DNA from 2 places in the Streptomyces sp. NPDC002787 genome. Region 2 is predicted to be linked to the other one. Evidence: riboswitches for the same ligand, from Rfam matches in the RefSeq annotation. Region 2 holds a riboswitch; the other holds the start of a gene.
The links. Region 2 has a riboswitch for S-adenosylmethionine ahead of ACWD26_RS03640 (aminotransferase class V-fold PLP-dependent enzyme). Riboswitches for the same ligand answer to the same signal wherever they lie in the genome.

Region 1 (7,749 bases), on a different contig from region 2:
CGTTCTGCAGGGCGGAACGGGTCACCTTCGCCGGGTCGATGATGCCTTCGGCGATCATGTCGACGTACTCACCGGTCGCGGCGTTCAGACCGTGACCGACGGGCAGGTTGCGCACCTTCTCGACGATGACGCCACCCTCGAGACCACCGTTGACGGCGATCTGCTTGAGCGGGGCCTCCAGGGCGAGCTTCACGGCGTTGGCGCCGGTCGCCTCGTCACCCTCCAGGTCCAGCTTCTCGAAGACCGTGGAGGCCTGGAGCAGGGCCACGCCACCACCGGCGACGATGCCCTCCTCGACGGCCGCCTTCGCGTTGCGAACGGCGTCCTCGATGCGGTGCTTGCGCTCCTTGAGCTCGACCTCGGTCGCGGCACCGGCCTTGATGACGGCCACGCCGCCCGCGAGCTTCGCCAGGCGCTCCTGGAGCTTCTCGCGGTCGTAGTCCGAGTCGGAGTTCTCGATCTCGGCACGGATCTGGTTGACCCGGCCCTGGACCTGGTCGGTGTCGCCGGAGCCGTCGACGATCGTGGTCTCGTCCTTGGTGATGACGACCTTGCGGGCGCGGCCCAGGAGATCCAGGGTCGCGTTCTCCAGCTTGAGGCCGACCTCCTCGGAGATGACCTCGCCGCCCGTGAGGATGGCGATGTCGCCGAGCATGGCCTTGCGGCGGTCACCGAAGCCCGGGGCCTTGACGGCGACGGACTTGAAGGTGCCACGGATCTTGTTGACGACCAGGGTCGACAGGGCCTCGCCCTCGACGTCCTCGGCGATGATCAGCAGCGGCTTGCCCGACTGCATGACCTTCTCCAGGAGCGGGAGCAGGTCCTTGACGTTGGAGACCTTGGAGTTGGCGATGAGGATGTAGGGGTCCTCGAGCACCGCCTCCATGCGCTCCATGTCGGTCGCGAAGTAGGCGGAGATGTAGCCCTTGTCGAAGCGCATGCCCTCGGTGAGCTCGAGCTCCAGACCGAAGGTCTGCGACTCCTCGACCGTGATGACGCCTTCCTTGCCGACCTTGTCCATGGCCTCGGCGATCAGCTCGCCGATCTGGGTGTCGGCGGCGGAGATGGAGGCCGTGGAGGCGATCTGCTCCTTGGTCTCGACCTCCTTGGCCTGGTCGAGCAGCGCACCGGAGACGGCCTCGACGGCCTTCTCGATACCGCGCTTCAGGGCCATCGGGTTGGCGCCGGCCGCCACGTTGCGCAGGCCCTCGCGGACGAGCGCCTGGGCGAGGACAGTCGCGGTCGTCGTGCCGTCACCGGCTACGTCGTCCGTCTTCTTCGCGACTTCCTTGACCAGCTCGGCGCCGATCTTCTCGTACGGGTCCTCGAGCTCGATCTCCTTGGCGATGGACACACCATCGTTGGTGATCGTGGGGGCGCCCCACTTCTTCTCGAGGACGACGTTCCGGCCCTTGGGGCCGAGCGTCACCTTGACGGCGTCCGCGAGCTGGTTCATGCCGCGCTCGAGGCCGCGCCGCGCCTCCTCGTCGAACGCGATGATCTTGGCCATGTGAAGTGGTCCTCCCGGACTGGGGTGGATTGCTCCGGACCGCGCTGGCGCCCGCGACGGACGGCCTGCCTGCCTCGTGGTTCCTTGCCCCACATGGCCTGCGGGCCTCACCGACCCGGTCCTCGTTGTCACTCTCACCTTCAGAGTGCTAACGCCAATGATTAGCACTCGCCCCCTGCGAGTGCAAGCGCCTCTCGGTGATCCGCAGGTGAACGCGCCCCCGCGCGCCCTCCCGGCAGCGGCTCGACGCGGCTCGTCAGCGGCTCGGAGCCTCTAGGTCACCCCCACACGCAGGAAGGCCCGCACCCCTGTACGGGGTGCGAGCCCTCCCGAAAAGAACGAAGAACGTCGCTGCGTTGAAACCCGGCGCGTACTTCAGCCGGCCGCCAGCCGGACCATGTCCGCCTGCGGCCCCTTCTGACCCTGCGAGATCTCGAACTCGACCCGCTGGCCCTCTTCCAGGGTGCGGTAACCGTCCATCTGGATCGCGCTGTAGTGGACGAATACATCCGCACCACCGTCGACCGCGATGAAGCCGTACCCCTTCTCCGCGTTGAACCACTTGACGGTGCCCTGAGCCATGCCTAACTCCCCTATTACTGGCCCTTGCACAGATCCACACTTCGTGGATCCGGGTCAGACCTCACCCCCCAACGGTTGGGGGTGTGCGCCGGAACGCGTCGACCGCGGCCGAATGTATCTGTCCAACTGCCCTCTGCAACAGGGCAATCGGACGAGAATTCTGGACACGACCGGTCGGGAATGTACGAACAATTCCCCCGAATTCAGGGCAAGTCGGGCCCCACAAAAGGAATGAAACACGCAAAAGTCATGCACACTTTGGCTACTTCATATAGGGCGTGCGGCGCGATCAAATATGCGCCCGGCATGAAATCACTACGGTGATCGGCCCGGGTTCCCCAACTGTACCGTGCTCAATCATAGAGAATTGCCCCCTCCGCTTCTCTCGCGGAGGGGGCAATTCGATGAACGCTCGGTAATCATTGTTACCGACGGTTACTACCGGCCGGTACTGACCGCGGGTCAGCCGCCCGCGACGGCCGGGATGATCGACACGCCCGCACCGTCGGGCGTGGCCGTCTCCAGCCCCTGCTCGAACCGGACATCGTCGTCATTCACGTACACATTCACGAACCGCCGCAGCTTGCCCTGATCGTCCAGAACCCGGGCGGCGATCCCGTTGTGGTTCTTCTCCAGGTCGGCGATGACCTCGGCGAGGGTCGCTCCTTCGGCCTGAACCTCGGCCTGACCACCGGTGTAGGTACGAAGGATGGTAGGAATGCGTACGTTGACGGACATGATGTGAAACCTCCGGGAAGTGCAGCGAACCTGAGGGGCGCGGGGAACTGCGCGACCAGCCCTCACAGGCCCGCAGCCGAACAACTAGCGGTAACGAGCCTTACGCAAGACCAGCCGCACGGAACGAATCAAGGTTGGGCCGAATCGTCGCGGTGAGCCCGGTCCCGGCCACCGCGTCCAGCGTCTTCAGACCATCCCCCGTGTTGAGGACGACCGTCGTCAGCGAGGGGTCGAGCACCCCGTTCTCGATCAGCTTCCGGGTGACTCCGACCGTCACCCCGCCCGCGGTCTCCGCGAAGATCCCCTCGGTCCGCGCGAGAAGCTTGATCGCCTCGACGACCTGCTCGTCGTTCACGTCCTCCACGGCCCCACCCGTACGCCGGGCGATGTCGAGGACGTACGGCCCGTCCGCCGGGTTGCCGATCGCGAGCGACTTCGCGATGGTGTTCGGCTTCTGGGGCCGCACCACGTCGTGCCCGGCCTTGAAGGCCACCGACACCGGCGAGCACCCCTCCGCCTGCGCGCCGAAGATCTTGTACGGCTTGTCCTCGACGAGCCCGAGCTTGATCAGCTCCTGCAGACCCTTGTCGATCTTCGTGAGCTGCGACCCGGAGGCGATCGGCACGACCAGCTGGTCCGGCAGCTTCCAGCCGAGCTGCTCGCAGATCTCGTACGCGAGCGTCTTCGACCCTTCCGCGTAGTACGGCCGCAGGTTGACGTTGACGAAGCCCCAGCCCTCGCCGGCCGGGTCGCCGATCAGCTCGGAGCAGAAGCGGTTCACGTCGTCGTAGTTGCCCTCGATGCCGACGAGCTCGCCGCCGTAGATCGCGGCCATGACGACCTTGCCCTGCTCCAGGTCGTGCGGGATGAACACACAGGACCGGAAACCGGCGCGCGCGGCGGCGGCGCCCACGGCACCGGCGAGGTTGCCGGTGGAGGAGCAGGAGAGGGTGGTGAAGCCGAAGGCGCGGGCCGCCTCCAGGGCCTGGGCGACTACGCGGTCCTTGAAGGAGTGCGTCGGGTTGCCGGAGTCGTCCTTGATGTAGAGCCCGCCGGTCACGCCCAGCTCACGCGCCAGGTTGTCGGCCTTGACGAGCTGGGTCCAGCCGGGGTTGATGTTCGGCTTGTCGGCGACATCGGCCGGGACGGGCAGCAGGGGCGCGTAACGCCAGATGTTGGCGGGCCCGGACTCGATCTTCTTCCGCAGCTCCTCCGCCTCGTAGGCGGAGTAGTCGTACGCGATCTCCAGCGGCCCGAAACACTCCTCGCAGGCGAAGACCGGTCCCAGCGGAACGCGGTGACCGCACTCGCGACAGCTGAGGGCGGCGGCGGGGCCGAGGTCGACGGTCTTCGTGGATTCGGTTACAACAGTCTGCGCAGCCATGTGAGGCGAGGCCCTTTCTCCTCATCTTCCTCACGACGCATCTCGCCGTGAGACGGATTTGGCACCTTCCCTAGCCGGGAGCCTCGCGGGGTGATCGACAGTGATCGTCACGAGACCGGCTGGAGGGTTGCCGGGGCTTCATCGGGCCGTATCCCTCTGCCCCTCTGGATGAGCGGTATTTGGTTGTATACGCACACGAACACCGACATGCGATGGTCACCAGCGTTGTCCAAGACTGTAACCGAAGGCCAGGACAGTTGAGAGAGCCGTCCGAACCGCGAGATGAACGCAGAGGAGCCGCGCACTGTGCTGAAAGAAGTCGAGCGCTGGCTGAGCACCCGCTCCTGGTCCATGGCCGACCGCCCGCTCCACAAGATCATGGCCGCGAAACGGGCCTCGGGACAGACGATCAGCGTCGTCCTGCCCGCGCTGAACGAGGAGGCGACGGTCGGCGACATCGTCGCGATCATCCGCCATGACCTCATGCTGCAGGTCCCGCTCGTCGACGAGATCGTGGTCGTCGACTCCGGCTCGACCGACCGTACGTCCCAGGTGGCCGCGGCGGCCGGGGCGACGGTGGTCCACCGCGACGAGATCCTGCCCCGTATGCCCACCGCCCCCGGCAAGGGCGAGGTCCTGTGGCGCTCCCTCCTCGTCACGAGCGGCGACATCGTCTGCTTCATAGACGCGGACCTCAAGGAGTTCTCCTCCGACTTCGTCTCCGGGATCGTCGGCCCGCTGCTCACCGATCCCGGCGTCGACCTCGTCAAGGCGATGTACGACCGCCCCCTCACGGTGTCCGACGGGCGCGCCTCCGGCACGACGGCCGCCGGCCAGGGCGGCCGTGTGACCGAACTCATGGCCCGCCCCCTCCTCAACATGCACTGGCCCCAGCTGGCCGGCTTCGTCCAGCCCCTCGGCGGCGAGTACGCGGCCCGCCGATCCCTGCTGGAACAGCTCCCCTTCCCGGTGGGCTACGGCGTGGAGCTGGGCATGCTGATCGACGCGCTCCACCTGGTCGGCCTCGACGCGCTCGCGCAGGTCGACGTGGGCGTCCGCAAGCACCGCCACCAGGACGGCGCGGCGCTCGGCCGCATGTCCGCGGCGATCTATCGAACGGCTCAGCTCCGGCTGGCCCGGGGCCACCTGGTCCGGCCCGTCCTGACCCAGTTCGAGCGGGGTGCGGAGGGCTTCGAGCCGCGGACGTACTCGGTGGACCTGGAGGAGAGGCCGCCGATGATCGAGATCACGGAGTACGCGCGGCGGAGGGCCGCTTGAGCGAGGGGTCGAGCGGTCGAGTGGCGGGCCGTGCTTTTCAGGCCCGCAGGGCCTGGTCTTCAGGGGCGCGGGGAACTGCGCGACAAGCCCCCACCGGACCCGCACTCGCCGTCCCACAGGCACCCCCCACCCCCCGGGGCGCTCCTGTATACGGCCGAACCGTACGTTTGACCGGTTCCACCGCTGGCTAGGTTGAGCCGTATGGCATCAACGCACGGCGCGGAAGTCCTGGTCGCGTCCAACCGCGGCCCGGTCTCCTTCTCGCTCGACGAAACCGGCGCACTCACCGCCAAGCGCGGCGGAGGCGGGCTCGTCTCGGGCCTGTCGGCCATCGGACCGGACGTCGGCGCGGTGTGGGTCTGCTCGGCGCTGGGCGACGGCGACCGCGAGGCGGTACGGCGCTCCTCCGGCGCCCACCTCTCCGTGGACGCGACCGGAGGGCAGCGCGTCCGCATGCTCGACATCCCCGCCGACGTGCACCACGACGCCTACAACGGCGTGGCCAACTCCACGCTGTGGTTCGTGCACCACATGCTCTACCAGACCCCGCTGGAGCCGTCCTTCGACGCGGAGTTCCGGCGCCAGTGGGCCTCGTACGAGACGTACAACCACGCCTTCGCCGAGGCGCTCGCGCAGGAGGCGGCGGACGGCGCGGCCGTGCTCGTGCAGGACTACCACCTGACCCTGGTCCCCCGCATGCTGCGCGAACTCCGCCCCGACCTGCGCATCGGCCACTTCTCACACACCCCGTGGGCGCCGGTGGAGTACTTCCGGCTGCTCCCCGACGACATCGCCGCGAAGGTGCTCGGCGGCATCCTCGGCGCCGACCGGGCCGCGTTCCTCACACAGCGCTGGGCGGACGCGTTCACCGAGTGCTGTCACGCCGTGCTGGGCCCCGGCATCTCCTCCGGCACCCGGATCGGCGTGCACGGCCTGGGCGCCGACGCGGACTTCCTGCGGGCCCGCGCCCACGAGGCGGACGTCGACGCACGCATGGCCGCGCTGCGGGAGCAGATCGGTACGGCCCCCGACGGCACCCCGCGCCGCACGATCGTCCGCGTCGACCGCACGGAGCTGTCCAAGAACATCGTGCGGGGCCTGCACGCCTACCGGCAGCTCCTCGACGACCAGCCGTCCTGGCGCGAGCGCGTCGTCCACGTCGCCCTCGCGTACCCGTCGCGGCAGGACCTCGCGGTGTACCGGGACTACATGACCGAGGTCCAGCGGGTCGCGGACGACATCAACGAGCGGTACGGCACGCCGGACTGGACCCCGGTCATCCTCCATCTGAAGGACGACTTCGCGCGGTCGCTGGCGGCGTACCGGCTGGCGGACGTGGCGCTGGTGAACCCCATCCGGGACGGTATGAACCTGGTCGCCAAGGAGGTGCCGGTGGTCTCCGACGAGGGGTGTGCGCTGGTGCTGTCGCGGGAGGCCGGGGCGTACGAGGAGCTGGGGGACGACGCGGTGGGGGTGAACCCCTATGACGTGGTCGGTACGGCGGAGGCGTTGCACGAGGCGTTGTGCCTGCCGGCGGCTGAGCGGGGTGAGCGTACGAAACGGCTCGCCGCCGCGGCTACGGCGTTGCCGCCGACGCGGTGGTTCCTGGATCAGTTGCGGGCGTTGGAGGAGTGAGGGGCGCCTAACAGCTCGGGGGTTCCTGTGCATCGGGCGAGTGCGGGTGGTGTGTGGTTGCCCGCGCAGTTCCCCGCGCCCCTGAAAAGAACCGCGCGCACCCCCTCGTTATACGTGCTCGGCGATTGCTGCCAGCAAGCGCACCACTCCCTCCGGGCCCTCCACCACCACGTCCGCCCGCTCCGACAGTTCCGTGACCTCCGCGCTGCCGCTGCAGACCAGCAGACCGGGGGTGCCTTCGGTGCGTAGCTTTTCGATGGTGGCGAAGGCGGGGAGGTCGCCCAGGTCGTCGCCGGCGTAGAGGACGGACTCGGCGGCGGTCTCCGTCAGGTACTCGCGCAGGGCCACGCCCTTGTCCATGCCCGGGGGGCGGAGTTCGAGGACGAGGCGGCCGGGTTCGACGATGAGGCCGTGGCGGGTGGCCAGGTCGGTCAGGGGCGAGCAGAGGGCTTCGAAGGCGGCCTGGGGGTCGGTGGCGCGGCGGGTGTGGACGGCCAGCGCGCGGCCCTTCTCCTCGATCCAGGTGCCCTGCCGGGCGCCGACGCCGTCGAGGAAGGCGGGCAGTTCGGCGCGGACGGCGGCGACGCCGGGGTGCGGGGCGGGGGCGGTGACGGTGCCGGTG
Region 2 (7,749 bases):
CCCGTCCGGTCTGGACCCTCGCCTCAAGGACGTGGAACTCCTGGTCGCCTGCAACCCGTTCAACGTGCTGTGCGGCGAACGCGGCGTCGCCCGGGTCTTCGGCCCCCAGAAGGGCGCGACGCCGGAGCAGGTCGAGGAGCTGTCGGCCGGCCTGGAGAACTGGGCGTACGTCCTCACCCGGGACCTACGGGACTTCGCGCCCACCACCACGGACCTGCACGGCGGCCCCGGCACCGGTGCCTCCGGCGGTCTCGGTGCCGGGCTGGCCGCCCTCGGGGCCCGGCTGCTCCCCCGCTTCGAGGTCCTGCTGAGCCACCTGGACCTCGACGCCCGGCTCGCCCGCGCCGACCTGGTCATCACCGCCGAGGGCGCCCTCGACCACCAGACCCCCCGTGGCAAGGTCCCCGCCGAGGTGGCCCGCCGCGCCAAGCTGCACGGCCGCCCGGTCCTCGCCCTCGCGGGCACCCTGGGCGAGGGGGCGCACGAGGTCCCGGGCGTGGACGCGTACACCGGCATCCTGCCCGCCCCGATGGCGCTCGCCGAGGCCATGGTCCGCGCGAGCGAACTCCTCACGGACGCCACGGAACGGGCCCTGCGGATGATCGTGCTGGGCGCGCGGGTGACCGCGTCGGGCGGCGGGAATCACACCGCGGGGACGCAACGCCCGTCCTCCGTACGGTAGTTCCACTTCGCGCCCTCCCGCACGAGCTCCTTCACCGCGCCCACGAACCGCTCCACGTGCTCGTCGGGCGTGCCCGCGCCGAAGCTCACCCGGATCGCGTTGAGGGACCGCTCGCCGGGCGCGGCCTCGGGGGCGCCGCACTCGCCCTGGGTCTGCGGGTCGCTGCCGAGGAGGGTGCGGACCAGCGGGTGGGCGCAGAAGAGACCGTCGCGCACGCCGATGCCGTACTCGGCGGACAGGGCGGCGGCGAAGTGGGAGCTGTTCCAGCCCTCGACGACGAAGGAGATGACGCCGACGCGCGGCGCGTCGTCGCCGAAGAGGGAGAGGACCCGGACCTCGGGCACCTCGGCGAGACCGGCGCGGACCGTGTCGATCAGGTGCCGCTCACGGGCGACCAGTGTCTCGAACCCGGCATCGGTGAGGGCCTTACAGGCGGAGGCGATGGAGTAGGCCCCGATGACGTTGGGCGAGCCGGCCTCGTGCCGGGCGGCACTCTCGTGCCACTCGACGTCCACGCCCCCGTCCGTACGCCGGGTCACCTTGCGGCTGGCTCCGCCGCCCGCGAGGTACGGGTCCGCCTCGCGCAGCCAGTCGGCGCGCCCGGCGAGTACGCCGGAGCCGAACGGCGCGTACAGCTTGTGCCCCGAGAAGGCGACCCAGTCGACGCTCAACTCCCTTACGGAGACGGGGTGGTGGGGCGCGAGCTGGGCCGCGTCGAGCACGATCCGCGCGCCGTGCGCGTGCGCGGCGGCGGCCAGTTCGCGCACGGGCCAGATCTCCCCGGTGACGTTGGAGGCACCGGTGACGCAGACGAGGGCCGGGCCGTGCGGGTCCCGGTCGGCGAGGGCCCGCTCCAGCGTGGCGACGGCCTCGGCGGGCGAACGCGGGGCGTCCAGGTACGTCACCCGCGCGTTGCGCCACGGCAGCAGCGAGGCGTGGTGCTCCGTCTCGAAGACGAAGACCTGGCAGTCGGCGGGCAGCGCGGCGGCGAGGAGGTTGAGCGAGTCGGTGGTCGACCGGGTGAAGACGACCTGGTCGTCGTCCCGGCAGTCCAGGAACTCGGCGACGGTGTTCCGGGCGTTCTCGAAGAGGTCGGTGGACAGCTGCGAGAGGTAACCGGCGCCCCGGTGCACGCTGCCGTAGTACGGCGCGTACGCCGCCACGTCGTCCCACACCCGCTGCAGCGCCGGGGCGCTGGCGGCGTAGTCGAGTGCGGCGTAGGTGACCTCGCCGCCGGTGACGAGCGGGACGGTGACATCCCGTCCCAGAACGGGCAGCGGGGCGCAAACGGACTGGGCGGCGGCAAGGGTGGAGACAGACATGGGTGAACTCCCGTGAGAGGCATGCGGAAGGAAGGCATGCGGAAAGAGGAAAAGGGTGCGCGGAGGCGGGGCTCGGCGGCCCTATCGCATTCGCTTGCTCACGGAAGGCTCCCTCGAACGACCAGGACCCCTGGGTTCGCGAGGGGTCCGCGCTTGCCGTAGACCTCTGTGCCTACGACCTGGTCTTCACCCGGGGCACCCCGCCACGGACGGAGGGTTGCCGGACAGCCGGCCGGGGCCTTGTGGCTGTCGCTCATGACCTGCCGAAAAACGTACGTGAGGTGATCGCCGCGCCGCAACTCGTGTCCGGATGGCGGGATGGGGCGCCTGATGGGTCGGAGGGTGCGGGAGCGATGGCGGGTGCGGCTGAGTGGGGCTCCTCGCGCAGTTCCCGCGCCCCTGAAAAACAGGGGCTGCGCCCCCCGTGCTTTTCAGGCCCGCAGGGCCTGGTCTTTTAGGAGCGCGGGGAACTGCGCGACCAGCCCCCACACACCCGCACCCGAAGAACTACCTGTTCGTCGCGGCGACCCACCGCTCAAGAACTCCCCGCGCCGCCCCCGAGTCGATCGACTCCGCCGCCCGCTCCATCCCACCCCGCAACTGCTCCGCCAGCGAGGCGGACGTCGGCTCCAACGCCACCAGCGCCGCCGCGGAGTTGAGCAGCACCGCGTCCCGCACAGGACCGGTCTCCCCGCCCAGCAGCCGTCGCGCGACATCCGCGTTGTAGGACGCGTCCGCTCCCCGCAGCGCCTCGACCGGCACCAGCTCCAGCCCCACGTCCCGGGGGTCGAAGGACTCCTCCGTCACCTTGCCGTCCCGGACGATCCACACCCGGGACGTCGCCGTCGTCGTCAGCTCGTCGAGGCCGTCGTCGCCGCGGAAGACCAGGGAGGAGTTGCCGCGCTCGGCGAAGACGCCCGCCACGATCGGCGCCATCCGGGGATCGGCCACACCTACCGCCTGTGCCCTCACCTTCGCCGGATTGGTCAGCGGCCCCAGGACGTTGAAGACGGTCCGGATGCCCAGCTGCCCTCGTGCGGCTCCCACGTGCCGCATCGCCGGGTGGAACTTCGCCGCGAAGCAGAAGGTGATCCCGGCCTCCTCGGCGACCTCGGCCACGCGCTGGGGCGTCAGCTCCAGATTGACGCCCAGCTTCTCCAGGACGTCCGAGGCGCCCGACGCCGACGAGGCCGCGCGGTTGCCGTGCTTGACGACCTTCGCGCCCGTACCGGCGACGACGATCGACGACATCGTGGAGATGTTCACCGTCTTGGCGCCGTCGCCGCCCGTACCGACGATGTCGACGGTCTTTCCCGAGACCTCGATGACGTTGGCGTGCTCGTACATCGCCCGTACGAACCCGCCGATCTCCTCGACGGTCTCCCCCTTGGCCCGCAGCGCCACCACGAGCCCGGCGATCTGCGCGTCCGTCGCCTCACCGCGCATGACGAGGCCCATCGCCCAGGCCGTCTCGTCCGCGCTCAGGTCCCGTCCGGACAGCAGGGCGTTCAGTACCTCGGGCCAGGAACGGCCCGCCGCGGTGTCGCCTCCAGCGGGGGTCACAGCGCTCATCGGGCCGCTCCTGGTTGTCGTCGTAGATCAGAAATCCTGTGAACCCCACCCTATCCAGGTCGGAGCACGGCGAAGGGCCCCCGTCCGAAGATCGGACGGGGGCCCTTCGACCGTGGTGTGGCGAAGCGAAGCGATCAGTGGTGGCCGTGGCCGCTCGTGATCTCCTTGTACTCCTCGACGGACGGCTTGAGGATCTGGTTGTCCTCGCTGTAGTAGCCCTTGCTCAGCTTGGCGCGGAGCTTCTCGCGGCGCGTGACCTTGCGGGCGACACCGTTCTCGTCGACCGCCGGACCGATCTGCGCCGGCACGTACTGCTCGTGCGCCGTGAGCGTGTGCAGCTGCTCCTGGCTGAGCGGCTCGTGGACCTCGATGAACTCACCGTGCGGCAGGCGCTTGATGATGCCGGTCTCGCGACCGTGCAGGATCTTGTCCTTGTCCCGGCGCTGCAGGCCGAGGCAGATGCGCTTGGTGATGACGAACGCGACGACCGGGGCCACGAAGAACGCGATCCGGACGAACCAGGTGATGGCGTTGATCGACAGGTGGAAGTGGGTCGCCCAGAGGTCGTTTCCACCACCGATCAGCAGGACCATGTACCACGTGATCCACGCGACACCGAAGGCCGTACGGGTCGGGGCATTGCGCGGGCGGTCCAGGATGTGGTGCTCGCGCTTGTCGCCAGTGACCCAGGACTCGATGAACGGGTAGACCGCGATCGCGACCAGGACCAGCGGGAAGATCACCAGCGGGATGAACACACCCAGGACGAGCGTGTGACCCCAGAAGTTGATCTCCCAGCCGGGCATGACACGGATCAGCCCCTCGGAGAAGCCCATGTACCAGTCGGGCTGGGCGCCGGTCGACACCTGGTCCGGACGGTAGGGGCCCATGGTCCAGATCGGGTTGATCGTGGCGATCGCCGAGATGATCGCGATGACACCGAAGACCAGGAAGAAGAAGCCGCCGGCCTTCGCCATGTACACCGGCAGCAGCGGCATGCCGACGACGTTGTTGTTCGTCTTGCCGGGGCCCGCGAACTGCGTGTGCTTGTGGTAGAAGACCAGGATCAGGTGCGCCACCACGAGGCCGAGCATGATGCCCGGCAGCAGCAGGACGTGGACGGAGTAGAAGCGGGCCACGAAGTCGCCGCCCGGGAACTCCCCGCCGAAGAGGAAGAACGACAGGTACGTGCCGACGATCGGCACGGACAGGACCGCGCCCTCCATGAAGCGGACACCGGTGCCGGAGAGCAGGTCGTCCGGGAGCGAGTAACCGGTGAAGCCGGTGAACATGCCGAGGACGAACAGCAGGAAGCCGAACAGCCAGTTGATCTCACGCGGCTTGCGGAACGCGCCGGTGAAGAACACGCGCATCATGTGCACGAACATGCCGGCGAGGAAGACCAACGCGGCCCAGTGGTGGATCTGCCGGATCAGCAGACCACCGCGCACCTCGAACGAGATGTGCATGGTCGAGTTGAACGCCTCGGACATCAGCTGGCCCTGCAGCGGGACGTACGGGCCGTGGTACTCCACCTCGTTCATCGAGGGGTGGAAGAACAACGTCAGGTACACACCCGTGAGGATGATGATGATGAAGCTGTAGAGGCAGATCTCACCCAGCATGAACGACCAGTGGTCGGGGAAGATCTTGCGCATGTTGGCCTTGGCCAGGGAGTAGATCCCCAGCCGGCCGTCGGCCCAGTCGGCGACGCGCTCGCCGGCCGGTGCCTTCCCGCGCTTGTCGCGCGCGTCTGTGGTGGTCGTAGTGCTCATCCGCGCTCCCAGAAGGCAGGACCGACGGGCTCTTCGAAGTCACTCACGGCTTCGAGGTAGCCGTCTTCGCCGACGGTGATCCTCAGCTGCGGCAGGGCGTGACCCGCGGGGCCGAAGATGACCCGGCCGCCGTCGGCGAGGTCGAAGGTGGACTGGTGGCAGGGGCAGAGCACGTGGTGCGTCTGCTGCTCGTACAGGGAGATCGGGCAACCCACGTGGGTGCAGATCTTCGAGAACGCCACGATGCCCTCGTGGGACCACTCCAGCTCGCGCTTGTCCTTGATGTCGTCCGGCTGGATCCGGACGATCATCAGGGCGTCCTTGGCGATGTTCTTCTGGAAGTCGTGGTCGTGCTCGTCCAGGCCGTCCGGCATGGCGAAGGTCAGCGACCCCACCGCGACGTCCGCGGGACGCAGCGGCTCCATGGTGTTCATGTTGACGAGCTTCTTGCCCTTGGCCCACGTGGTGTGCCGCAGCTTGGTGCCGGGCAGCGGACCGAGGTCGCGCAGCAGGACGACGCCGGAGAGCGGGAACAGGGCCAGCGCGCCGAACATCGTGTTGCGGATGAGCTTGCGACGGCCGAGCGCGGACTCCTTGGCGCCCTGCCTGAAGTCGGCCATGACCTTGGCCTTGACCTCGGGGGCCGCCTCGATCGGGTGCCGCTCGTCCGCGACCTCCACGTCCGACATCAGGGTGCGGGCCCAGTGGACCGCGCCCGCGCCGATGCAGAACAGGGCCAGACCGAGGGTGCAGCCCAGCGCGAGGTTCAGCGCGCTGATGTGCCCGATCGGCCAGACGTAGATCGCCTTGTCCACGGGGATCGCCACGTAGGCGGCGATGAACGCGACCGTGGACAGCATCGACACCGTGAACAGCAGGGCGACCGTGCGCTCGGACCGCTTGGCGGCCCGCTCGTCGATGTCCTGGATGCGGTGCTCGTGGGGCGGGAGGCCGGGGTCCGCGAAGGGGTTCTTCTCGTCCGCGACCTTCACCGCACCGTGCGGGTCGTCCTGCTCAGTGGGCAGGTTCTCTTCTGGAATGTCTTGGCTACTCATGACTTCTTGGCCTTTGCGGTCCGAGCGGCGACCCACACGGCGACGGCGATCAGCGAGCCGAGACCGAAGACCCAGCCGAACAGGCCCTCACTGACCGGACCGAGTCCGCCGAGGCTGAGGCCACCGGGCTCCACGGTGTCGTCGCTGTTGACCGCTTCGAGGTACGCGATGATGTCCTTCTTGTTCTCCTCCGACAGCGTGGTGTCGGGGAAGGACGGCATGTTCTGCGGGCCGGTCTGCATGGCCTCGTAGATGTGCTTCGGGTCGACACCCTCAAGGCTCGGCGCGTACTTGCCCTCGGACAGCGCACCGCCCTTGCCGGTGAAGTTGTGGCACTGAGCACAGTTGGTACGGAACAGCTCGCCGCCCTCGGCGATGTCCGCGCCCTCGGGGTTGTACGCGTTCTCGGTCGGGACCTCCGGACCGGCGCCCAGGGAGGCGACGAACGCCGCGAGCTGGTCGATCTGGGCCTGCGAGTAGACGACCGGCTTCTTGGGGACCTGCGCGCCCGGCTGCTGGGCCGGCATACGGCCGGTGCCGACCTGGAAGTCCACGGCCGCCGCGCCCACACCCACCAGGCTGGGGCCGTCGGTGGTGCCCTGACCGCCGGTGCCGTGGCAGCTGGCGCAGCCCACGGCGTAGAGCTTCTTGCCCTCCTCGATGGTGAGGGTCTGCGCGGTTTCATCGGCCTGCGCCTTTTCCGCGGGGGCGAAGGCGGTGTACAGCCCCGCGCAGGCCGCCAGCGCGATGAGTAGGACGACGACCGCCGCCAGCGGATGGCGTCGTCGTGCGGAGAGCTTTTTCACGGATTACCCCGGTGTCAGGATCTTCTGCGTCGGTGCTTCTGGAAGGGTCGTTCTCGGTTCGAGGCGGGCGCATGGTCCGCCCGGCCCGGCCGCCCGATTACTTGATCATGTAGATCGTGGCGAAGAGGCCGATCCAGACGACATCGACGAAGTGCCAGTAGTAGGACACGACGATGGCCGCGGTCGCCTGCTCGTGGGTGAACCTCTTGGCCGCGTAGGTGCGCCCGAGGACCAGCAGGAAGGCGATGAGGCCGCCCGTCACGTGCAGGCCGTGGAAGCCGGTGGTCAGGTAGAACACCGAGCCGTACGGGTCGGACGAGAGCGAGAGGCCCTCGTGCTTGACCAGCTCGGTGTACTCGAAGACCTGGCCGCCGATGAAGATCGCACCCATCACGAACGTGACGATGAACCACATCCGGAGCTTCTTCACGTCACCGCGCTCGGCGGCGAAGACGCCGAGCTGGCAGGTGAGGGAGGAGAGCACCAGGATCGTGGTGTTGGTCGCCGAGAACGGGAAGTTCAGGGTGTCGGCCTTCT

Region 1: another riboswitch for S-adenosylmethionine. It lies ahead of thrC (threonine synthase); the one in region 2 lies ahead of ACWD26_RS03640 (aminotransferase class V-fold PLP-dependent enzyme).

Annotation. Positions count from the first base shown of each region.
Region 1 covers NZ_JBSFVC010000012.1:107,878-115,626, forward strand. Annotated here, with positions in the region: gene groL (chaperonin GroEL) at 1-1,510, opposite strand, end outside; gene ACWD26_RS18270 (cold-shock protein) at 1,886-2,092, opposite strand; gene ACWD26_RS18275 (MoaD/ThiS family protein) at 2,555-2,830, opposite strand; gene thrC (threonine synthase) at 2,931-4,214, opposite strand; SAM riboswitch class I at 4,233-4,389, opposite strand; gene ACWD26_RS18285 (glucosyl-3-phosphoglycerate synthase) at 4,521-5,492, shown strand; gene ACWD26_RS18290 (alpha,alpha-trehalose-phosphate synthase (UDP-forming)) at 5,694-7,127, shown strand; gene otsB (trehalose-phosphatase) at 7,236-7,749, opposite strand, start outside.
Region 2 covers NZ_JBSFVC010000002.1:340,645-348,393, reverse strand. Annotated here, with positions in the region: gene ACWD26_RS03645 (glycerate kinase family protein) at 1-682, shown strand, start outside; gene ACWD26_RS03640 (aminotransferase class V-fold PLP-dependent enzyme) at 643-2,004, opposite strand; SAM riboswitch class IV at 2,149-2,265, opposite strand; gene trpD (anthranilate phosphoribosyltransferase) at 2,512-3,576, opposite strand; gene qcrB (cytochrome bc1 complex cytochrome b subunit) at 3,711-5,351, opposite strand; gene qcrA (cytochrome bc1 complex Rieske iron-sulfur subunit) at 5,348-6,406, opposite strand; gene qcrC (cytochrome bc1 complex diheme cytochrome c subunit) at 6,403-7,212, opposite strand; gene ctaE (aa3-type cytochrome oxidase subunit III) at 7,310-7,749, opposite strand, start outside.